DNA from 2 places in the Streptomyces sp. NBC_01283 genome. Region 2 is predicted to be linked to the other one. Evidence: riboswitches for the same ligand, from Rfam matches in the RefSeq annotation. Region 2 holds a riboswitch; the other holds the start of a gene.
What was found. A riboswitch is a leader RNA that binds a small molecule or an ion and turns the genes downstream of it on or off. The one in region 2 is predicted to bind glycine.
Positions count from the first base shown of each region.

Region 1: another riboswitch for glycine. It lies ahead of gcvT (glycine cleavage system aminomethyltransferase GcvT); the one in region 2 lies ahead of gcvP (aminomethyl-transferring glycine dehydrogenase).

Region 1 covers NZ_CP108430.1:3,052,413-3,056,616, forward strand. Annotated here, with positions in the region: gene OG302_RS13675 (enhanced serine sensitivity protein SseB) at 1-394, opposite strand, end outside; gene OG302_RS13680 (AAA family ATPase) at 455-1,129, opposite strand; glycine riboswitch at 1,283-1,388, shown strand; gene gcvT (glycine cleavage system aminomethyltransferase GcvT) at 1,550-2,683, shown strand; gene gcvH (glycine cleavage system protein GcvH) at 2,742-3,119, shown strand; gene glyA (serine hydroxymethyltransferase) at 3,150-4,204, shown strand, end outside.
Region 2 covers NZ_CP108430.1:7,672,449-7,676,652, reverse strand. Annotated here, with positions in the region: gene gcvP (aminomethyl-transferring glycine dehydrogenase) at 1-2,626, opposite strand, end outside; glycine riboswitch at 2,824-2,921, opposite strand; gene OG302_RS34825 (PRC-barrel domain-containing protein) at 3,066-3,446, shown strand; gene OG302_RS34820 (DNA polymerase IV) at 3,525-4,204, opposite strand, start outside.

The sequences.
Region 1 (4,204 bases), 4.6 Mb from region 2:
CCGGGGGCGGCAGCGGCACGCCGACCGTGCCGTCCGGATTGACCGCGATGCCCAGCTGCGGGGGAAGGCCGCGCGCGAACTCCACGGCGGGTGCCACGGTGCAGCCCATCCGGCCGCCGGTGGCCTGCTGGAACTGCTGCTCGGAGCTGAAGACGGGGACGTAGGCCTGGCCGTCGATCTCCAGCGTGGGCAGGTCCAGGGTGCCGCTGTCCGGTGCCCCGCCGTTCGGCAGCGGGACCCAGACGTGGCTGCGGCCAAGGACCTCGACGATGCGGGCTCCCGCGGACGCCGTGCCGGCCCCCGGGGTGCCCAGGGATGCCGCGAGCACCTCTTCGAGTTCGTTGCCCGGCCATCCTCCGTACGGATGCGCGTGCGCCTGCGCCGGAATGTCCATCTCTTCAACCCCTGATCGGTCCCGCTCTGCCTGCGGCACGACCCTAACGTGGCGGGCGGCTCAGCCCCCGAAGCCGATCCCCCGCAGCACCCCGGCCGCCGTCCGGTCGAGCAGCACGGCCGAACCGCAGCCGCGCGGCAGATCGCCCCGCTCGGCGGCGCCGACGAGCCGGCCGACCGTCCTGCGGTGCCGTGCGAAGGCGTACCGCGACACGCCGCGACCGCGTGCGAGCTGACCCTCCCTGGCGGTGTCCGGCTCCACGTCGAGCAGCAGCAGGTGCAGGGTCGTGCCGCGCCGCGCGGCCTCGCGGGCCAGCCAGCGGCGCACCCAGGCCTGCGTGCCGCAGTCGTGCACCACGACGCCTTCGCCGGACCGCAGGGCCCTGCGCAGACCCGCGTAATGCGCGAGGCGTACCAGGGGGCGGTACACCGCGTACGGCAGGAGGCCCGGCATGCGCAGGGCCCAGCGGTCGCGGGTGTCCTGCGAGTCGATGCGGGGGCCCGAGACGGCCCTGCGCATCAGCGTGGACTTGCCGCTGCCCGGCAGTCCGGAGACGACGATCAGGTCGCCCTCGCCGAACGTCAGCCGGTGCGGGCTGTGGCCGGACCGCTGCCGCAGGTCGCGGACGACTGCCGTGGACAGGGAGCCGTAGCCCTCTTTGGCGGGGGCGGCGGCCTGTTTGGGCAGGGCCACCCCCGTGTTGGTCGCGTAGACGCTCGTCCTGCGCACCGTGATCGGCCTCCCCATAGCGGTCACGTACCTGCTTCCCGCAGCTTCCCCGGCAAGTGTAAAGAGAAGGTAATGCGGCACAACAGCATTACTGGACTGCCACTGCCCTGTTACGGAGGCGCGTGCAATGATGTGCGCGCAAACTCCATACAGGCCGTTTGAATCCGCGCGGGAGAGTTCCCGGTGGCCGTCGTACGACGCGCCGGGGCGCCGAAGGAGCAAGTCCCTCCCTTGAATCTCTCAGGCCCCGTACCGCGCGGGCGAGGCACATCTGAAAAGCGGGCCGCCTGTGCGGCTCCACCCAAGGTGCAAGTCATGACCTCCTGTACGAGACGTACGAACGGGTCGTGGTGAACCTCTCAGGTTCCGATGACAGATGGGGAGGATCGACCTCGCCTCGCCCGTCATGCCCTGGGAGTTCCCTTTATGAGTACCGCCCCCCGTCTGACAGCCCTCGATGCCGTGCATCGGGCGCTCGGCGCGACGATGACCGACTTCGCGGGCTGGGACATGCCGCTCCGCTACGCCAGCGAACGCGACGAGCACAACGCCGTGCGCACCAAGGCCGGTCTCTTCGACCTCTCCCACATGGGCGAGATCACGGTCACCGGACCGCAGGCCGTGGATCTCCTGAACTTCGCGCTGGTCGGCAACATCGGCTCCATCGGTGTCGGCCGCGCCCGCTACACGATGATCTGTGCCGAGGACGGCGGGATCCTGGACGACCTGATCGTCTACCGGCTCGGTGACGCCGAGGCCCCGGAATACATGGTCGTCGCGAACGCCTCGAACGCGCAGGTCGTGCTCGACGCGCTCACCGCGCGCGCCGACGGCTTCGACGCCGAGGTCCGCGACGACCGCGACGCGTACGCGCTGCTCGCCGTCCAGGGTCCCGAGTCCCCCGGCATCCTGAAGTCAGTCACGGACGCGGACCTGGACGGCCTGAAGTACTACGCGGGTCTGCCGGGCACGGTCGCGGGCGTGCCCGCGCTGATCGCCCGGACGGGCTACACCGGCGAGGACGGCTTCGAGCTCTTCGTCGCGCCCGGTGACGCCGAGAAGCTGTGGGGCGCGCTGATGGAGGCGGGCGAGTCCGTCGGTCTGGTGCCGGCCGGGCTGTCCTGCCGTGACACGCTCCGCCTGGAGGCGGGCATGCCGCTGTACGGGCACGAGCTGACCGCGGAGCTGACGCCCTTCGACGCGGGCCTCGGCCGGGTCGTGAAGTTCGAGAAGACCTCGCAGTCCGACACCTTCGTGGGGCGCGCCGCGCTCGCGGCCGCCGCCGAGCGCGCCGAGACCGCTCCCCCGCGCAAGCTGGTCGGCCTGATCGCCGAGGGCCGCCGCGTCCCGCGCGCCGGCTTCCCCGTGGTCGCCGACGGCAAGGTCATCGGCGAGGTCACCTCCGGCGCCCCGTCCCCGACGCTGGGCAAGCCGATCGCCATCGCGTACGTCGACCCGGCGCACGCGGCCCCCGGCACCGAGGGCGTCGGCGTGGACATCCGCGGCACGCACGAGCCGTACGAGGTCGTGGCGCTGCCGTTCTACAAGCGCCAGAAGTGACACCCCGCACAACCGCCTCGTTCACCAGCACTCCCCCGCGTACAGGAGAATTCAGGTCATGAGCAACCCCCAGCAGCTTCGTTACAGCAAGGAGCACGAGTGGCTCTCGGCCACCGAGGACGGTGTCGCGATCGTCGGCATCACCGAGCACGCGGCCAACGCCCTCGGTGACGTCGTCTTCGCCCAGCTCCCCGAGGTCGGCGACACGGTGACCGCGGGCGAGACCTGCGGCGAGCTCGAGTCGACGAAGTCCGTCAGCGACCTGTACTCGCCGGTGAGCGGCGAGGTCGTCGAGGCCAACCAGGACGTCGTGGACGACCCGTCGCTGGTGAACTCCGCGCCCTTCGAGGGCGGCTGGCTGTTCAAGGTGCGCGTCGCGGAGGAGCCGGGGGACCTGCTCTCCGCCGACGAGTACACCGCGTTTTCCGGCAGCTGAAGCCTCCTAAAGACCCCTAGGGACCACCTGATGTCGCTTCTCAACACCCCTCTTCACGAGCTGGACCCGGACGTCGCCGCCGCCGTCGACGCCGAGCTCCACCGCCAGCAGTCCACCCTGGAAATGATCGCCTCGGAGAACTTCGCTCCGGTCGCCGTCATGGAGGCCCAGGGCACGGTCCTCACCAACAAGTACGCCGAGGGCTACCCCGGCCGCCGCTACTACGGCGGCTGCGAGCACGTCGACGTCGCCGAGCAGATCGCGATCGACCGGGTCAAGGAGCTGTTCGGCGCCGAGTACGCGAACGTCCAGCCGCACTCCGGCGCCTCCGCCAACCAGGCCGCCCTCTTCGCGATCGCCAAGCCCGGCGACACGATCCTCGGCCTCGACCTGGCGCACGGCGGCCACCTCACCCACGGCATGCGCCTGAACTTCTCCGGCAAGCAGTTCAACGTGGTCCCGTACCACGTGGACGAGGCCGGTCTGGTCGACATGGCCGAGGTCGAGCGCCTGGCCAAGGAGAGCAGCCCGAAGGTGATCATCGCGGGCTGGTCCGCCTACCCGCGTCAGCTGGACTTCGCCGAGTTCCGCCGGATCGCCGACGAGGTCGGCGCGTACCTGTGGGTCGACATGGCGCACTTCGCCGGGCTCGTCGCCGCCGGTCTGCACCCCAACCCGGTGCCGTTCGCGGACGTGGTCACCTCCACCACGCACAAGACGCTCGGCGGCCCGCGCGGCGGCATCATCCTGGCCCGCAGCAAGGAGTTCGCCAAGAAGCTGAACTCCGCGGTCTTCCCCGGCTTCCAGGGCGGCCCCCTGGAGCACGTGATCGCCGCGAAGGCCGTCTCCTTCAAGGTCGCCGCCTCCGAGGAGTTCAAGGAGCGCCAGCAGCGCACCCTGGACGGCGCCCGCATCCTGGCCGAGCGCCTGGTGCAGGACGACGCGAAGGCCGTCGGCGTCGACGTCCTGTCCGGCGGCACGGACGTGCACCTGGTCCTGGTGGACCTGCGCAACTCCGAGCTCGACGGCCAGCAGGCCGAGGACCGCCTCCACGAGGTCGGCATCACGGTCAACCGCAACGCGAT
Region 2 (4,204 bases):
CCTCGCAGAACCGGTCGATCTCGACCAGGTCCTCGCTCTCGGTCGGCTCGATCATCAGCGTCCCCGCGACCGGGAACGACATGGTCGGCGCGTGGAAGCCGTAGTCGATGAGCCGCTTGGCGATGTCGTCGACGCTGACACCGGTCGCCTTGCTGATCGGCCGCAGATCGATGATGCACTCGTGCGCGACGAGCCCGCCGGGACCGGTGTAGAGCACCGGGAAGTGCGGCTCCAGGCGCTTGGCGATGTAGTTCGCGGAGAGCACGGCGACCTGCGTGGCGCGCTTGAGGCCCTCGCCGCCCATGAGGCGTACGTACGCCCAGGAGATCGGCAGGATTCCGGCCGAGCCCCACGGCGCGGCGGAGATCGGGCCGACGCCCGTCTCGGGGCCCGCGGCAGGCTGCAGCGGGTGGTTGGGCAGGTACGGCGCGAGGTGCTCGCGCACACCGACCGGACCGACGCCGGGGCCACCGCCGCCGTGCGGGATGCAGAAGGTCTTGTGCAGGTTCAGGTGCGAGACGTCGCCGCCGAACTTGCCGGGCTGGGCGAGGCCCACCAGGGCGTTGAGGTTCGCCCCGTCGACGTACACCTGACCGCCCGCCTCGTGCACCTGGGCGCAGATGTCGGCGACGTGCTCCTCGAACACACCGTGCGTGGACGGATAGGTGATCATAAGCACGGACAGCTCGTCGCGGTGCTTCTCGATCTTGGCGCGCAGGTCCTCGACGTCGATCTCGCCGTCGTCGCTGGTCTTCACGACGACGACCTTCATGCCGGCCATCACGGCGCTCGCGGCGTTGGTGCCGTGCGCGGAGGAGGGGATGAGGCAGACGGTGCGCTGGTCGTCGCCGTTGGCGCGGTGGTAGCCGCGCACGGCCAGCAGTCCGGCCAGCTCGCCCTGCGAACCGGCGTTCGGCTGCAGCGAGACCTTGTCGTAGCCGGTGACCTCGGCGAGCCGCTCCTCCAGCTCACGGATGAGCGTCAGATAGCCCTGCGCCTGCTGGGCGGGGGCGAAGGGGTGCAGCTGCCCGAACTCGGGCCAGGTGACCGGCTCCATCTCCGTGGTCGCGTTGAGCTTCATCGTGCAGGAGCCCAGCGGGATCATGCCGCGGTCGAGCGCGTAGTCACGGTCGGCCAGCTTGCGCAGGTAGCGCAGCATCGCGGTCTCGGAGCGGTACTGGTGGAAGACGGGGTGCGTCAGGTACTCGTCGTCACGCAGCAGCCCCGCCGGGAGCGTGTCCGCGGTCTCCGCGTCGAGCGCCTCGATGTCGGCCTCGACCCCGAAAGCGCCCCAGATAGCGGTCAGTTGCTTGCGCGTGGTGGTCTCGTCGCAGGCCAGGGAGACGTGGTCGGCGTCGATCTGGTGGATGTTGACGCCACCCTCACGGGCCGCGGCGACGAGCTCGTCGGCCCTGCCGGGCACCCGCACGGTCAGCGTGTCGAAGTACGCGCCGTGCACGACCTCTACCCCGCCGGCGGTGAGCCCCGCGGCCAGCACGGTCGCGTAGCGGTGGGTACGCCGCGCGATGGACCTCAGGCCCTCGGGTCCGTGGTAGACCGCGTACATTCCGGCCATCACGGCGAGCAGCACCTGAGCGGTACAGATGTTGCTGGTGGCCTTCTCGCGGCGGATGTGCTGCTCACGGGTCTGCAGCGCGAGCCGGTAGGCCTTGTTGCCGTCCGCGTCCACGGAGACACCGACGAGCCGCCCCGGCAGGCTGCGCGCGAACTTCTCGCGCACCGCCATATAACCGGCGTGCGGGCCGCCGAAGCCCATCGGGACGCCGAAGCGCTGCGTCGTTCCGACGGCGATGTCGGCGCCGAGCTCACCGGGCGAGGTGAGCAGCGTCAGGGCCAGCAGGTCGGCGGCGACGGAGACTATGGCACCGATCTCGTGCGCCTGCTCGATGAGGGGCTTGATGTCGCGTACGGCACCGGAGGCGCCGGGGTACTGGATCAGTACGCCGACGACGCCGCGCTCGGCGACCTCGGCCGGGATGCCCTCGCTCAGATCGGCGACGACGACCTCGACACCGGTCGGCTCGGCGCGGGTCTGGATGACGGCGATGGTCTGCGGCAGCGCGTCGGCGTCGACGAGGAAGACACCGTTCTTGACCTTGCCCATGCGGCGCGAGAGCGCCATGGCCTCGGCGGCCGCGGTCCCCTCGTCGAGCAGGGAGGCACCGGAGGTGGGCAGCCCGGTCAGCTCGGCGACGACGGTCTGGAAGTTGAGCAGCGCCTCGAGGCGCCCCTGCGAGATCTCGGGCTGGTACGGCGTGTAAGCGGTGTACCACGCCGGGTTCTCCATGACGTTCCGCAAGATCACCGGCGGAGTGAACGTCCCGTAGTAACCGAGCCCGATCATGGAATCAAGAACCTGGTTACGGTCCGCGAGGGAGCGCAGCTCGGCCAGGACCTCGGCCTCGGTGCGCGCTCCCGGCAGGTTCAGCGCCTCGGCGTTCTTGATCACATCCGGCACGGCTGCGGCGGTCAGCTCGTCGAGCGAGCCGTATCCGACCTGCGCGAGCATCTTGGCCCGTGCTTCGGCGTCGGGACCGATGTGCCGCTGCTCGAAGGGAATGCCCTGTTCGAGCTGGGAGAGCGGGATGCGAGGGGTGGCGGTCATTGCGGAGGCCTCCTGGTCTGACGCGACCTGCGAGGGGCACCACGGCACGGGTACCCGGACGGCCTCCCCCTCTGTCATCTCAACCTGAGAGCTTCACCGGCCCGCGCCCCAGGAGAGGCGTAGTACCGGCTTTCACCGTCGGTGAGGAAGGGATTCGAACGTGCCCGCCCGACGCCCGCCCTACTTTCCAGAGTGACCTCGTCCGTGCGGTACAGGGGCCTGAGAGATTCCGGGGAGGAGTTGCTCCTTCGGCGCCCCCGGTGTCTCCACCGGAGAGCTCTCCCGCACGGGGTCAGCAGCCAAGCGCCAGCCTACCAGCGAGGACCGCGGCCCATCCCTCGAGTGGCCGCCTGCCCCGAAGTGCTCTTTCGTAGTGATTACGAACGAACGAGGATGAGTTACGCCCCACTTCGACACGCCTCGACCAGTTGGAGGGACCGTGCAGACCGATATCGATCCGCGCAACCTGATCGGCCGCAAGGCGTTCGACCGGACCGGGGCCAAGATCGGCACGATCGACGAGGTCTATCTCGACGACGCCACCGGCGCCCCGGAGTGGGCGGCCATACGCACGGGTCTCTTCAGCCGGGACGCGTTCGTCCCCCTCGAGCCCAGCGAGCTCAGGAGCGACGGCACCCTGCGCATCCCCTTCGAACGCTCCCTGATCAAGGACGCCCCCGACTTCGGCGTGGGCCGCCATCTCTCCCCCGAACAAGAACTGCAGCTCTACCACCACTACGGCCTGGACATCACGCCCCCGCAGTCACCGCCGCCGCCGGACAAGGACTTCGGCACCATCGCGGGCCAGGAGAGCCCCTGACACTCACCGCGGCCACCCGGCCCGCCTCCGGGGCTCCGGGCTCCGGCTCCGGCTCCGGCTCCGGGGCAGGCACCGGCATCACTGCGGCTCCAGCGCCTCAGGAACCGCCACCAGCGGCAAGGGCTCAGCAGGCTCAAGGGCCGGATCATCCGTACGGAACGTCCGCACCCGCCCCGGCGCCGTCGACTCGGGCGTCTCGAAGCGGACCGTGACCCGCCCCAGGCCGCTGCCCTGCACCCACCCGTGCCCGTACTCGGCATGCCGCACGTCGTGCCCGGCGGCCCACCGCCGCTCGGCCGCGGTGACCGGCTCCGCCACCGTCCCGCTCACGGGCTCCGCCGCGGCCTCACCGGCCCGCTCCTCCTGCACCGCCTCGCGCTGCGTCTCCAGGGCCTCCACGGCCTCGGCAGCGGCCTCGGCCTGAGCCTGTGCCTGGGCCTGCGCGAAGAGGTCCTCCTGCGTGTAGTCGGCGAGCCCCGTGACGCCCACCCCCAGGAGCCGCACGCCCCCGGTGGTGTCCACGGACTCGAGGAGCCGCGCGGCGGCCTCCCGGACCACTCCGGGGTCGTCCGTGGGCCCACGCAGCGTCTCGGAGCGCGTCAGCGTGGAGAAGTCGAACCGCCGCACTTTCAGGACGATGGTCCGCCCGGAGTGCCCCGCCGCCCGCAGCCGCTCCACACACCGGTCGGCGAGCCGCGCGACCTCGCCCCTGACCCGTACCCGGTCATGGATGTCCACGTCGTACGTGTCCTCGACGC